Regions from separate parts of the Brevibacillus sp. genome, predicted to be linked through region 3. Evidence: riboswitches for the same ligand, from Rfam matches in the RefSeq annotation. Region 3 holds a riboswitch; each other region holds the start of a gene.

What was found. Region 3 has a riboswitch for cobalamin ahead of DEP07_RS14745 (hypothetical protein). Riboswitches for the same ligand answer to the same signal wherever they lie in the genome.
Region 1: it holds a riboswitch for cobalamin, as region 3 does, so the genes downstream of both, DEP07_RS14240 (energy-coupling factor ABC transporter permease) here and DEP07_RS14745 (hypothetical protein) in region 3, are expected to answer to the same signal.
Region 2: it holds a riboswitch for cobalamin, as region 3 does, so the genes downstream of both, DEP07_RS22870 (ABC transporter substrate-binding protein) here and DEP07_RS14745 (hypothetical protein) in region 3, are expected to answer to the same signal.

Annotation. Positions count from the first base shown of each region.
Region 1 covers NZ_DOTK01000045.1:187,336-192,176, reverse strand. The annotation lists gene DEP07_RS14250 (GerAB/ArcD/ProY family transporter) at 1-313, opposite strand, end outside; gene DEP07_RS14245 (quinone-dependent dihydroorotate dehydrogenase) at 461-1,552, shown strand; cobalamin riboswitch at 1,704-1,899, shown strand; gene DEP07_RS14240 (energy-coupling factor ABC transporter permease) at 2,048-2,812, shown strand; gene DEP07_RS14235 (energy-coupling factor ABC transporter substrate-binding protein) at 2,809-3,093, shown strand; gene cbiQ (cobalt ECF transporter T component CbiQ) at 3,090-3,881, shown strand; gene DEP07_RS14225 (energy-coupling factor ABC transporter ATP-binding protein) at 3,886-4,740, shown strand.
Region 2 covers NZ_DOTK01000078.1:36,627-41,467, forward strand. The annotation lists gene DEP07_RS22855 (class I SAM-dependent methyltransferase) at 1-173, opposite strand, end outside; gene DEP07_RS22860 (ABC transporter ATP-binding protein) at 188-955, opposite strand; gene DEP07_RS22865 (FecCD family ABC transporter permease) at 975-2,030, opposite strand; gene DEP07_RS22870 (ABC transporter substrate-binding protein) at 2,059-3,225, opposite strand; cobalamin riboswitch at 3,376-3,573, opposite strand; gene DEP07_RS22875 (winged helix-turn-helix transcriptional regulator) at 3,728-4,096, opposite strand; gene DEP07_RS22880 (alpha/beta fold hydrolase) at 4,206-4,841, shown strand, end outside.
Region 3 covers NZ_DOTK01000047.1:72,364-77,204, forward strand. The annotation lists gene DEP07_RS14735 (bifunctional 2-methylcitrate dehydratase/aconitate hydratase) at 1-888, opposite strand, end outside; gene mmgD (citrate synthase) at 928-2,037, opposite strand; gene DEP07_RS14745 (hypothetical protein) at 2,027-2,272, opposite strand; cobalamin riboswitch at 2,426-2,624, opposite strand; gene DEP07_RS14750 (YhgE/Pip domain-containing protein) at 2,749-4,841, opposite strand, start outside.

The sequences.
Region 1 (4,841 bases), on a different contig from region 3:
TATCGATTAAATTGACGAGGGCCATCAAGTACAGGCAAAGGATGATCGGGGCGAGGAGTAGATGCCGGACGGTTTTTCCTGATCGCAAAAGAAGCCACTGGGACAGCGACATCTGTCTGATCCGTCTATTGATGAAAAACAGGGCGTATGCCCAAACGGCAAAGGGGATGGCGCCAATAATGACGCTCAGCCAGGCATCGCGCCCAGCTTTGCTGAGCAGCAGAGGAATAAGGGTAACATGGTTGGTTATTCCGATTGAGAGCATCATGACCATGATCGCTTGGCCAATCCCGATTTTTCCGTCTGCTTTCATGAAACATACGTCCCCTTTTAAATCGCTGGTTTTGTTATAGTTTGTCTGCTCGACTGGAAATATGTATCGCGTATAAAGGTTAGCCCACGAGAAACAAAGTGTGGTATTCTACAATGAGGTAAAAATGGAGTAAGGAGTGCAGCCGGGATGTATAAGCTCATAAGAAAATATCTGTTCCAGATGGATACGGAAGAGATTCATGAAAAAACGGTTGGTGCCTTGAAGCTGATGGAAGATTCTGCTCCGGGAAAAAGCTTGCTCAGAATGATGTTCCAGTTGAAGGACGAGCGTCTGGCGACAAAGCTGTGGGGAATGACTTTTCCCAATCCGGTAGGACTCGCCGCCGGTTTTGACAAAAATGCCGAAGTATATCATGCGCTCGGTGCGCTCGGGTTCGGCTTTGTGGAAATCGGGACTTTGACGCCGCAGGGACAGCCTGGCAATCCGAGGCCCCGCTTGTTCCGTTTGCCTGAACACGAAGCAGTGATCAACCGAATGGGCTTCAACAACCACGGTGCGTATTTGGCTTCGCAGCATCTGGTAGATTACGCTTATTCCGATGTTCCGATCGGGATCAATATTGGCAAAAACAAAGTCACTCCTAATGAGGAAGCGGCTTCTGACTATATCAAGTGTCTGGACATGCTCTATGCGTACGGCCATTATTTCGTCATTAACATCAGCTCGCCGAACACGCCGAATTTGCGCGACTTGCAGGAGACAGAAAGCATGCGCCAGCTGGTGCGGGCGATACGCGAGAAAGCGGCTGAGCTGGAAGCGCGCGGCATTCAGAAAAAACCGATTTTGCTCAAAGTAGCTCCAGACATGTCTGACGAGCATATGCGCGATGTCGTGCAAGGGGCTGTGGCGGAAGGCATTTCCGGGATTATTGCCACCAATACGACACTGTCGCGGGAAGCTGTTCAAGGGCATCGGTACGCCGAGGAAGCGGGCGGTTTGAGCGGAAAGCCGCTGACAGAGCGATCGACAGCGTGGGTGAAAGAGATTTATCAGGAAGTCGGAGGCAAAGTGCCGATTATCGGTGTCGGAGGCATTTTTACCGGAGAAGACGCCTATCAGAAAATACGCGCGGGCGCCAGCCTGGTTCAGGTTTATACTGGCATGATTTATCAAGGGCCTGGCATTTCGAAGCAGATCAACAAGCAATTGCTCAAGCTGATGCAGCGGGACGGCTTTTCCCACATCAGCGAAGCGGTTGGCGTGGACGCGAAAGCGTAGAATCAAAAACGTAGAACCAAAAACAAGGCTCGTGCAGTCAATGACATTCGCCAAAAGGTCATCGGTTGCAGGAGCCTTTTGATAATAAGCTTTACGCTGGATTGGGCGATTGAGTATAATAATGTAGGACAAGCAAGAACTGTCAAACAATTGGATATTGTCGGCAATAGGTGCCTTTGTGTGCATAAGCACGAAGGGTAACAGGGAATCGGGTGAAAGTCCCGAGCGGTCCCGCCACTGTAATCAGGGAGTTCTCTTTGATGAAGTTCCACTCATATTCATATGGGGAAGGACAAAGAGCGCATCGATCTGAAAGCCAGGAGACCTACCTACTTGCCACACCCTGGAGACCTTCGCGGAAAGGAGCGGTGAATACGGAGCAATTGGACAGAAGTTCATGTCTATTGTTTTGTGCGCATACCTCGTCTGCTATCGGATGGGGCTTTTTTGATTGGAAAAAACGGTAAAAAGAACAGCAAAGGAGGAGAAGTTGCCTTGAATCGATCACGCTTTGTCTCGACCTGTTTATTGATTGCGGGCTTTGTTCTTTATTTTCTCGTAAATGAACCGCAAACTTCTTACGCGATGCACATTATGGAAGGGTATTTGCCGCTGTCGTGGGCGTTGTTCTGGTGGGTAGTATTTATTCCGTTCTTCATTCTTGGCATTCGTTCGTTAAACAAAATCGTCAAAGAACACCCGCAAATGAAGCTGCTTATTGGCGTATCAGGTGCCTTTGCTTTCGTGCTGTCTGCTTTGAAAATTCCTTCGGTGACGGGAAGCAGCTCCCATCCTACCGGAACAGGACTTGGGGCGATCATGTTCGGCCCGTGGGTGATGTCTGTGCTGGGCAGTCTGGTGCTGTTGTTCCAAGCCTTGCTGTTGGCGCATGGCGGATTGACCACGCTTGGCGCCAACGCCGTTTCGATGGCGGTTGTCGGGCCGATGGTGGCTTACGGGGTGTACCGCCTGATTGTCCGTGCCAACGGAGGACAACGTTTGGCTGTCTTCGCTGCGGCAGCTCTTGCTGACCTGGCGACTTATGTAGTGACATCTGTTCAGTTGGCGCTGGCTTTTCCGGCTGAGTCTGGCGGGGTATTGGCTTCTTTCGCCAAGTTCGCTGGCATTTTTGCCATCACACAAATTACGTTGGCGATCAGCGAGGGGCTTCTGACCGTGCTCGTCTGGAACTGGCTTCAATCTTACAATGCAAAAGAGCTGGCGGAGCTGCGCTTGCTGAAACGGGAGGAATCGCTGTGAAAAAAGGAATGAACTGGCTGCTGCTCCTGGGTGTCGTCGTGCTTGCGATCGTGCCGTTGCTTTTGGTGCAGGACTCGGAGTTCGGCGGAGCGGACGGAGCGGCAGAGGAAGCGATCAAGGAGATTGCCCCTGCGTACGAGCCGTGGTTCCAGCCGCTGCTTGAACCGCCAGGAGGCGAGACGGAGAGCTTGCTGTTTGCCGTGCAAGCGGCATTGGGAGCGGGCATTGTCGGCTATGCGATGGGCTTGTACAAAGGTCGGCTGGATAAAAACAAAAAATGAACTGGCAGCAGCTTGACTCTCTTTCGTATCAAAACCGTCTGAGATTTTTGCCGCCGGAACACAAGCTTCTGTTTGCGAGCGCGTTGATTTTGCTCGTTTTGACAGGACATGAGTGGTTGCAAATGGCGATTTGCATTTGGATGGGAGTATGGGTGATCGGATATGCCCGTATTCCCGTCCGTTTCTATTTCGGATTTCTTCTTTTGTCTCTCTCGTTCTTTGTTTTGGGTTTGCCTGCACTTCTGTTGGAAGCGACAAGGGCGGAGACAGCTCCTGTGACTCAGATGGCAGTGGCGTGGCATGTCGGCCCTTATTTGATTTACGTTCCAGCGAGCGCCATCAGCAAGGTGTGGGTGCTGTTTTGGCGAACGATGGCCAGCCTTGCCTGCTTTTCCTTTATTTTGTTTACGGTGCCGTTTGCCGAGATTTTGCAGGTGTTGCGCAAGCTGCGGCTTCCGGTCATCGTTACGGATTTGCTGATGATTATGTACCGCTTTATTTTCGTGTTGCTCGGCGTCTCCCATCAGTTGTGGATTGCTCAGCGCTCGCGTGGCGGGCACCGGGGATTTCGCGCGACGATGCGCGACATCGGCGGTCTGGCTGCCCAGCTGTTCGTCAGGGCGATGCGCAAATACGATGCGTTGTACAAAGGGATGGCAGCCAGAGGCTTCGGGGAAAGCTTGCAGGTGCTTTCTTTGCATAGTCATTCCCGCTCCAGACGATATGAATGGGAGTCGATAGCAGGCTGTGTTCTGCTGATTTTGCTGGAGTGGTGGACAGGGGGATAATGCTTTGACATCATGGCTGTTGGAATTTGCTGACGTGCACTACGCCTATCCGGGTGGCCGCGGCCCTGTGCTGCGCGGACTGTCCCTGGGCATTCCAGAAGGGAAAAAATGCGCGCTGCTCGGACGAAACGGTTGCGGCAAATCTACTTTGTTTTTGCACGGGAACGGGATCATCCAGCCGCAGCAAGGGCAAGTGAGCTGGAAAGGGACGCCGCTCAGCTACAAACGCGCTGCCTTGCAGGAGATGACGCAAAAAGTCGGTCTTGTCTTCCAGGACCCGGAGCACCAACTGATCGCCAGTACCGTAGCGGAGGATGTATCCTACGGGCTGTGCAACCGGAACCTGCCGGCGGACGTGATTCGCCAAAAGGTACAGGCGATTCTTCAGGCGTTCGGGATGACTGAGCTTGCTGACGTGCCGATTCATCACCTGAGCCTGGGGCAAAAGCGTCGACTGGCTTTGGCCGGGGTCATGGTGCTGGAACCGGAGCTGTTGCTTTTGGATGAGCCTACGGCGTATCTCGACCGCTATCAGACGCGAAATCTTTTGCGCGAGCTTGATGCGATTCACCAAAACGGGACGACGGTGCTAATGGCGACGCATGATATGGATATCGCGTTTGAGTGGGCGGAATGGATTTGCGTGATGGACGCGGGCAAACTCGTATTTGCCGGAGAGCCGCAAGAGGCATTGGCACAAAGGGAGCTGCTGGAAAGCCTGCATCTCGGCATGCCGCTCATCGCTGACGTGTGGGAAGCTTTGCCGCAGGAATGGCGACAAGAAGCTGGAGAGCGCGTCCCTTGTTCGCTGGAGGAATTGAAAAAGCGTCTGCTGACTGGACAGGTTGCTGTCCGTTAGCGACGGAGAAGCGGTCGCGCTGGCGGCCGTTTTTTGTTGTGCGCGATTTCTTGACGCATGGCAAGAACAATCCAAGGGTATTCTATCCGTAAAATTCCTTT
Region 2 (4,841 bases), on a different contig from region 3:
CGCACATAGTCATCCGGCTCCGCTTCCGCCGTTTTGCGCTGCAAAAATTGATCCCAAAAGCTTTCTTCCAGTTGGTCGTCAGTCATGCGCTCGGGCAGCTTGCCTTCCCAGTTTTTCATCCCTTCCATCCAGGCTTCCCTGGACTTCATCCCTAGCCTTACTCCGTAGTACATGTTCTCCCCCTTGCTTATCGCGACTCTGGCAGCGTGGCCGTCAACTTCAGACCGCTGCTGCCCTGCCCGATCTCGACTTTTACTCCGTACACCTGCTCCATATTCGCAGAGGTAAACACTTCCTCCGGCCGCCCGGAAGCATAAATTTGCCCTTGCTGCAGCAAAAACACGCGATCTGAATATCTGGCCGCCAGCTCCAGATCGTGCATGATCAACACGACCAGCACTTGCTGCTGGAGGGCAAGCTGCCGAACCAGCTCCAGCACCTCCAGTTGATGGCGAATATCGAGAGCGGACGTCGGCTCATCCAGCAGCAGTATTTCCGGCTCTTGGGCAAGCGCTCGCGCAATCAGTACCTTTTGCCGCTCGCCTCCGCTCAGCTCGTCCATATAACGCTGCGCCATTTCCGCAAGTTGCAGCCGCTCCATGATTGCTCCCGCTACTTCCAGATCGTGAGCCGTCACGTTCCACTGCATGTACGGTTTCCTGCCCAAAAGCACTGTCTCCAACACCGTTAACGGATAGCCGAAAGCCGTGTGCTGCGGCACGTACCCCAGCGTTTTCGCCAACTCGTTAGCCGAATAGGAGCGAATGTCTCTGTCTTTGATCCAGATCCGCGCTCGTTCCACCGGGATAATCGACGCCATGCTTTTGAGCAAGGTTGTTTTCCCGGCACCGTTTGGCCCGATGATGCTTGCGACCTCGCCTTTTTGCAAGTTCATCTGAATTTGCTTCAGAATCATCTTCGTTCCGTACTTGATCGATAAATCCTTGACCTGCATGTACACCCGACCGTCCTCCTTATGCCCAGTAGTCCTTGCGCTTTTTCAACAGCAAATAGACGAAAAACGGGGCGCCAAACAACGCGGTGATGATGCCTACCGGAATCTCGATCGGAGATAATACCATGCGGGCCGCCGTATCTGACAAGAGCAACAGCAAAGCGCCCATCAGGCAAGAGCACGGCAGTAAAAATCGATAATCCGTCCCGATGATGATTCTGCTGATATGCGGTGCCACCAGCCCGATGAACCCGATAATCCCTGTGAAGGCAATCGTGACGGAGGCCATCAAGGTAACGAGCAAAAGGCACACCCAGCGGACTTGTTTGACATTGACGCCGAGCGTTCGCGCTACATCTTCGCCAGCGCATAGCGAGTTCAGGTCCCAGGCGTATTTCAGCAAAAGGACAAGCGAGATGATCACGAGCGGCAGCAAAATGTGCAGCACTTGCCATTTTGCTCCCCAAAATCCCCCCATGAGCCAGACGACCAAGTCTTTCAACGCTTCGTTGTTGGAAAAAAACTTCAAACCGGAAACGCCCGCCGAAAACAGTTGCCCAATGGCCACCCCCGCCAAAAGCAGTACGGTCGTCGAGCTGTTTTTGAGCTTGGCGATGCCGTAGACCGCGCCCACAGCGAGACAGCCAAACACAAAGGCATTAAGAGCGATCATCCACTGTCCACTCGAAACGAGGTTGATGCCAAACACACTCGTCCCGGCCACGATCGCCAATGCTGCTCCAAAAGCCGCTCCGCTCGATACGCCGAGCGTAAAAGGGTCTGCCAGCGGATTGCGCAAAATCGCCTGCATAATCGCACCGGCACATGCCAGCGAAACTCCTGTAATGATCGACATGACCATGCGCGGCAGCCGAATCTCGTATACGATGTAGGCGGTCATCTCATCGGAAGCGCGTCCGGACAAAATAGCCAAAAGCTCAGGCAACGCAACTTCTACAGCCCCTTGACTGACTGCGTAAAGCGTCAGCAACACCAGCAGGAGGAAAAGGCTTGTCAAAACGAGCAGCTTGCTTTTCACGCTCCCGTGATAGATGGCCTGGATCGGTCGCTGCACTGGCTTGCTCAGCGGTTGTCCTTGGCTGTCATTGAACATCTTTGAACGAATAGTGCCAAATGCCTTGGTATGGCACGCCTAACCATTTTTCAAAATACTCTTTGGCATACTGCTCGGGATCGATATCCTGGAATTTATCCGGGTACAAATATTTGGCTAGTTGGAGATTGCCGATATACCGCTTGTCCGATCCGACAAAGTTGGTGTAGAAAAAGTAAATGTCTTTGCTTTGCCCCGCCTTGAGCCGCGAAACAGATGTCGTGCTCATAATATGGCGCAGCGCTTCCTCAAACGGCTTCGTATCCTTCACATTGTAGCCACCCAGCCAGGTGCCGTGCAGGGTAATGACCTCCGGGTTGCGCTTGAGCACATATTCCTCGTCGACCATGATCGTAGTCGACGCCTCCGCCGGATTCCATTGCAAGTCGGCAGCGTCTTTCCCGCCAGCCAGAATCGTCGCGTAGCCTTCCCCTACTCCTGGCTTCCCGTCCAACGACTGGCTGGGGAAAATCCGGTAGCCCCCGTTCGTATTGAGAAATCCGGCTGACAAGGCAAGCACCTGTTTTTTGTCTTCCTCCTTGATGCCTGCCACCCGGTCCGCTAACAGCTTTTCAATCGAATGCTTCCAGGCGAGAAATTCGTCTGCCTTGTCCGATTTATCAAAAATTTTTCCGAGCAGCTTCAGCTCCTCATCCATCTGTTCCGGCAAATAGTTGTTCATTCGCACGACTTTGATTCCGGCTGGCTCCAGCTTTTCCTCCAGCGTCTTGTCTGGGCGATTCGTATAGGCGAAGACGATTTGCGGCTTCAAGCTGATGATTTGCTCCAGATTGATCTGCTTCGTTTCCCCCACATCCGGCTTGCTGTCAAATCCGAGGTACGGGTTATTTTTGACCGTCGTGTCGCCTGTAGCCAGCACGTACTGCTCGGCTCCCAGCAGCTTGATCGCTTCTGCCGTGTTGCGATTGAGCACGACCACCCGCTCTACTGGTAGCTTTACCGTGATCGCAGTCCCTGCGGAATCTTGAAAAGCAAGCTCCTGCTTTTCCTGCGGCACCGCCTGTTCAGTTTTCTGTTCCGCAGGCGTTGACGATGACGGTGAAGCAGCAGAGCAGCCAGTCACGACCAAAAAAATCGTGAGCAGGCCAAACAGCCATGCTTTGCCGATCCAGCTTTTCCGGTTCTTTTGCAGCATCGTTTCCACTCCCTATCTTTTTGTGATCAATAGAAAAGCCCCGTCCCGCCGGACGAGGCAAACGTGTAGAAGTAATCAGTCGACATCATGAATAAATAGACACAAGCTGTCGCAGCTTCTTCCTACACCTCACCTTTTCCGCGAAGGATTACGGGTGTGACAAACTAGGTAGGTCTCCTGGCTTTTGGCTCATCGCGCTCTTTCGTCTTCCCCGATGGTTATGCTCCACACCGAGTGACATGTTGGAAAGAGAACTCACCAATTACAGTGGCGGGACCGCTCGGGATTTTCACCCGATTCCCTGTTACCCCTTGCTCTCGCAAAGGCACCTAGCTGCCTGCTATTCTTGGCTGATTATACCATTATTTTCATAGGGAGGGGGGACCGTAAAAACAAATCGGCCGCTTCCTTCCCTTTTTTGCCTTCGCCCGAAAAAAATCCGCCGTTCTCAGGTGGTCGTATGGTTGTCGTATGCGATTATGGCCCGGTGCTTTCAGCAGTTTTAGGCAGTCGGCTCCACTTCATCCGCCACAGGCGTGCCAAACTGCTCTCCCCATTTGATCAAGTATTCAATCACGGGACGCAGTGCCTCTCCCCGCTCTGTCAGCTCGTACTCCACCTTTGGCGGAACGACCGGGTACACATGCCGCAGCACAATCCCCGACTCTTCCAGCTCCCGCAGCTGTTCCGCGAGCATTTTGTGATTCACGCCCATGATGTTTTTCTTCAGCTCACCGTACCGCTTTTTCCCGTTCAGCAGCTGGCAAATAATCGTCGTTTTCCATCTTCCTGCAAGAATGGAAACAGACAGCTCGATCGGACACTGAAACTGTTTGCCGTTTATTTGATAAATCACCTGTTGGTTCCCCATGGTTCTCACTTCCCTTTTGGTAAGTATTCAACGAAAAAGTGCGTACTTACTTTTTTACAGTGTATTCGGTAAGATCACTTTTGTAAAACACGATTTCAAGGAGGCCCTCATGGAAAAATTCGTTCAGGTTGGTCCCATAAACGTCGCATATGCAGTAGAAGGAAGCGGGCCTGCCGTGCTGTTGATCCACGGTACAGGAGGCAGTTACGAAGGCACGTGGGGCAATCTCGGCAAGGCGCTGGCACCTGACTTTACCGTCATCACCCCCAATTACAGCGGCTCGGGCAAAACGCAAGACGACCGCGAGCGGCTGGAGCTGGACGATCTGGTCGAGCAAAATGTGCAGGCAGTTATGCAGGAAGGCTTTACGCACTTTCATGTCGTAGGCTACTCGCTCGGCGCTGTCGTAGCAACGGCCATCGCCGCCAAATACCCGGAGCGAGTCCAATCGGTGACAGCGATCGCGGGCTGGGTAGAAAGCGATCTCGCTGTCGCCTATCAGTTCGATCTGTGGCAAAAGCTGTTCCGCCAGGATCGGGAGCTGTTCGCCCAATTCGCCATCCACACTGGCCTCAGCCCGGCGTTTTACAGCTCGTTTCAAACGTTGGAGCAGTTGCATGAGTTTACCGCCAATTTGGCTGCGACACTTGCCGAAGGTACTGGCAAACAGGCCGAACTTGACACTCGCATCAACCTGCGGCCTTTGCTTGGCAAAGTCACTGCCCCAGCACTGGCCATCGGCTTG
Region 3 (4,841 bases):
TACGGCGCACTCTGCTGCGGTTTGGGCGTGGAACTCTGCCGGATACGATACTTTGAACAGCACGTGCTCCATCACGTAGGAGTCGAGCGGTCGAGCGAGCTTCAGTTCTTTTTTGTTGAACAAAACGTCCTGGAATCCCCAGCCTGGCGCAGACAGTGCGGACGGGTAGCCCATTTCTCCTTTTAGCGCCATCAGTGCCAGATGCACGCCCCGGCTGGTCGCGTCTCCCGCAGCCCATGACTTGCGCGATCCCGTATTCGGCGCGTGGCGATAAGTGCGCAGGCTGGAATTGTCGATCCATGCGTTGGACAAGGCGTTAATGATCTCTTCCCGGCCCCCGCCCAGCAGCTTCGTCACGACCGCAGTCGTGGCGATTTTGACGAACAGGACGTGATCAAGCCCCACGCGGTTCAAGCTGTTTTCCAGCGCGAGCACTCCCTGAATCTCGTGCGCCTTCACCATCATTTCCAAAACATCGCGCACGACGAGCGGTTCTTTTCCTTCTGCCAGGCGCACACGGCTCACATAGTCGGCTACAGCCAAAATGCCTCCCAGGTTGTCGGACGGATGTCCCCACTCGGCTGCCAGCCACGTATCGTTGTAGTCGAGCCAGCGAATCATGCATCCGATGTTGAACGCTCCGCGCACAGGATCAAGCACATACGCTGTGCCGGGAACACGGCTGCCGTTCGGAACGACTGTGCCCGGGACGATAGGCCCCAAAAGCTTCGTGCACTCGGGATAGGACAAGGCCAAAATGCCGCATCCGAGCGTGTCCAACAGTACGTAGCGCGCGGTCTGGAACGCCTCCTCGCTCGTAATCTCCTTCGTCAGCACATAGTCTGCGATCTCCTCCAGCAACTGGTCTGTTTTGGTGCGATCATTCATTTTCAACAAGCGACTCATTCCTTTCTGCTTGGATTGGATTTAGGCGTGGCGTTGGCCGATGTAGTTGACCCGTGGACGGAAAAGGCGGTTGTGGCTATGCTGCTCGATGACGTGTGCGCACAGCCCCACTGTTCTTGCGCTGAAAAAGATCGGTGTGTACAGCGGAATCGGAATCCCCAGCATCCAGTAAACCGGAGCGGCATAGTAGTCGAGATTCGGGTAAATGCCCTTCTCGCGCTCCATGATTTTTTCGCCTGCCTCGCACATCTGGTACAGCAAGTCGTCGCCTTTTGCATCACACAATTGCTTCAGGGCGTCCTTCATCATCAGTGCGCGCGGGTCGATCTTTTTCATGTACACGCGGTGCCCGAAGCCCATGATCCGCGCCTTGTTGGCCAGCTTGGACTCCAGCAAAGCTTCAAACTCCTTGACCGAGCCTGCCTCAAGCAGCATGTGCATCACCGCTTCGTTCGCGCCGCCGTGCAAGTTCCCTTTCAAGGAAGCGACCGCCCCGGTCAACGCCCCGTACAAATCCGACATCGTCGAGGCAATGACGCGTGCCGTAAACGTCGAATTAGGCATCTCATGCTCGCTGTACAAAACAAGCGAACGGTCGAAGATGGCTTCTTCAAAGTCGGACGGGATTTTGCCCGTGATCATGTACAGGAAATTCGCACTGTACGACAGCTCCGGCAGCGGCGCGATCAGCGCTTCCTTTTGAATCACGCGGTAGCTGTTGGCGACGATGTTCGGCACTTTGCCCAGCAGCTTGTAAGCCCGCTCCTTGTTGGCTTGCGCCGTGCAGTTGTCCAGTTGGCTGTCGTATCCGGCAAGCGCAGAAAGCCCGGTGCGCAAGCCGTCCATCGGATGCGTTTTTTCCGGCAGCAGCTTGAGCATGTCGAATACTTGGTTCGGTATGTCGTACTCGGCTTTCAGCTTTTCTTCCACTTCGCGCTTTTGCTGTTCGTTCGGCAACGATTCTTCCAGCAAAAGATGGACGATATCCAAGTAACGATGCGCTTTGGACAGCTCGATCAAATCGTACCCTTTGATGACGATTTCCCCTTGCTTCGTATCCAAAAAGGAAATGCTCGTTTCCGCAGCGACTACACCTTCCAGACCTGGAAAAAACTTTTCTTCAGCTCCCATTCTCTTCATCCTCCGCCCCGATTAAGTTGACCTTTAGACGTTGATAAGCCTTGTCGAGATTGTGCAAAAGCTTTTCTTGATCTGCCTGATTTTCTGCTCGCCTGATGACCTCTGCTTTTAATTTCGCGTAATGCGCTTTGATCGCGCTCGGGTTCTCTATCGTCAAGTTGTTCATAATGCACGCCTGAAAATCGTTGGTGAAATACTCCACCGTTCCAAACAAAAAATCACTCATCCGTCACGTACCCTCCTGAAAATCCGCACAAAAAAACAACTTCCGCAGAAGTTGTTAAGAGGCGAATGAATACCGAAATAAGCATGCTGATTGTGAAAATCAAAAACACGCCTATCCATCTCGCACTTAACACCCCCTATCCTCGTAGGTATTGATGTTGCGCTCAAACAGGCAGGTCTCCTGGCTTATGATCATCGCTTTTCGAACCTTCCCATTTTCGGCTGGCGAAAACAGTGGTATCTTCGAATCGCTCCCAATTACAGTTGCGGGACAGCGTCGGATTCGAACCGAACTTCCCTTTTAAGCAGATAAAAGTGTTGAATTTATCTGCACCTGTTTGTACACGTATGAAGTTTGCTCTCAATATATCAGTTATTTTGAAAATTAACAATTCTTTTCTTTGCTAAATATTGGATATTTCAGCCATAGAAAAAGCCAGCCCATCTACTGACAGGCTGGCATCATGGCCGAGCGGATTACCCGATGATCTTCGTTTTCTTCGCATTTTCCATCGATTTTTGAATCAGCCCGCTCAGCGGTCGTTTCAAGGCCAGCGCAATAAACAGACTGATGCCGATGAAGCCGCACAGCATGAGAATATCCCGAATCGCCGTCTCCCAGAGGACGCCCCCGACCCCTTCACGCAACAAACTGATCGCGTAGGTGAACGGCATAAACGGATTGAGTGCCTGGAAAAAAGGCGCCGTCATGCTGATCGGGAACGTGCCCCCGGAGCTGGAAAACTGGAAGACCATGAAAATGATCGCGATACCCTTGCCGACATTGCCGAATACCGACAACAGCGTATACGTGATCGTCACGAACACCATACTGACGAGCATCGCGAAAAGGACAAACGGAACTTTGTCCGCCACATACGCTTCCAAAATGTAAAAGTCACCGAGCGTAATACACAGTGCCTGGAACAGCCCGATTGTCACGAATGTGCCCAGACGGCCAAGGTACAGCTGGTACGGCTTGTAGCGTCCGTCCGGGTTCTCCGGGTCTGGTTTGAGCAAAGAAATCAGCAAGGTCGCTCCTACCCATAGCGACAATACTCCGTAAAAAGGCGACATTGCCGAACCGTAGTTGGGAATCGGATATTTGCGGTTTTCCTTGATCTGCACCGGACTTGCCAAAAACTCGCTCTCTCGCTTGATATCCCCGCGCAGCAGCTTGGCGAGATCGGCAAAGTGATTGTTCGCCTCGACCTCTCTCAGCTTGTCCGCCGCTTGCGCAATCGCACTCTCCAGCTTGGGCAGATCATCGCGCACCAGCTCGGCTACCCTGTGGACGCCGTTCTCCACCTCCGGCAGCTTGTTACGGACAAAGTCAGCCAGCTTGGTCAGCTCCGCCTCGGCTTGCGGCAAATCGTTTTGGATGAAGCCAGCCGCCTGGTCGAGCTTTTGCTTGATTTCTGGCAAATGCTGCTTGAGGAACGGCGCTGCCGTGTGGATCGCTTTGGCAAACGCTTCGGACTTGCTTTGCAACGTTTGCGCCAGTTCATGGACCCGCGCCTGAATCTGCGGCAGCTCCTGCTCGATTCGTTTCAGTTCGGCCAGCCCCAGCTCCAGTCCGGCTTTTGTCTCTTTCAAAATCGCCTCGATATCCGGCAGCCTGTCTTTTGCTTTTTGCAGCAGTTCGGCGGAATCGCCCACGACTGTTTTCAGCTTTTCGATGCCCTCCGCGATTTTCGGAACGATTTCGCTATCGTAGCGCGCCAGGATGTCTCCCAGCTCCGCACTCGTGTTTTTCGCCAACTGATTCAGACTCTCGATCAAGTCTCTTGCGGGCTTTTTCCCGTCTGCCAACGCTTTCGCTATCGTATCGAGAATCTCGATTTGCCGATGCATTTTCTCTTCCAGCTTATGGAGCCGCTCGGAAAAAGGCGTCAGCGGCTGCCCCGGAATGTAGCGGTTCAGCTTGTCGACCAGCGCAGAGGTGTGTTCGACGATACGCGCAGCTTTGCCTAGCTTGTCAGACACAGCCTGCACTTCGGCAGCTGTAGGCAACCGTTCGGGATTGATTTGCAGCAGCCTGTCTGTCAGTTGCACAAGCGCATCGGACGCCTGCTGAGCCAAAATGAGATTTTGCTTGATGAGCGGAGCGATTGTTTCAAAAGCGCCGTCATGCGCCGTGAAAAATTGATTGAGCCGATCGGCAAAATCGACTCCCTTGTCAGCCAATTCTCCGATGCGCGGCAAGGCGTTTTGCGCCGCCGAAACTATCTCAATTGCCTGACTGGCCTTTTGCGTGGCCGTAGTCACCGCATTGGTCACTTTGCCGAAGTTTTGGTCCAGCTCGACGATGCGCCCGACCGCCTGATCGATCATCGGCAGCTTTTCTTCCATCGCGATGACGGCGGAAGCAGCGTCGTTGATGCGCGGCCAGTTTTGCTGAATCTTCAAAAGAGCATCGGCCGCCTGGTTAATCTCGGGGATGCGCTTCTCCACTTCCGGGATGATTTGCGCTTTTTCATGAATGTCCGGCAGCTTTTTTTCGATCTCCAACACTTTCTGACCTGCCGCATGAATCTCCGGGAGCTTGCTTTCCAGTTCGAAAATGCCGC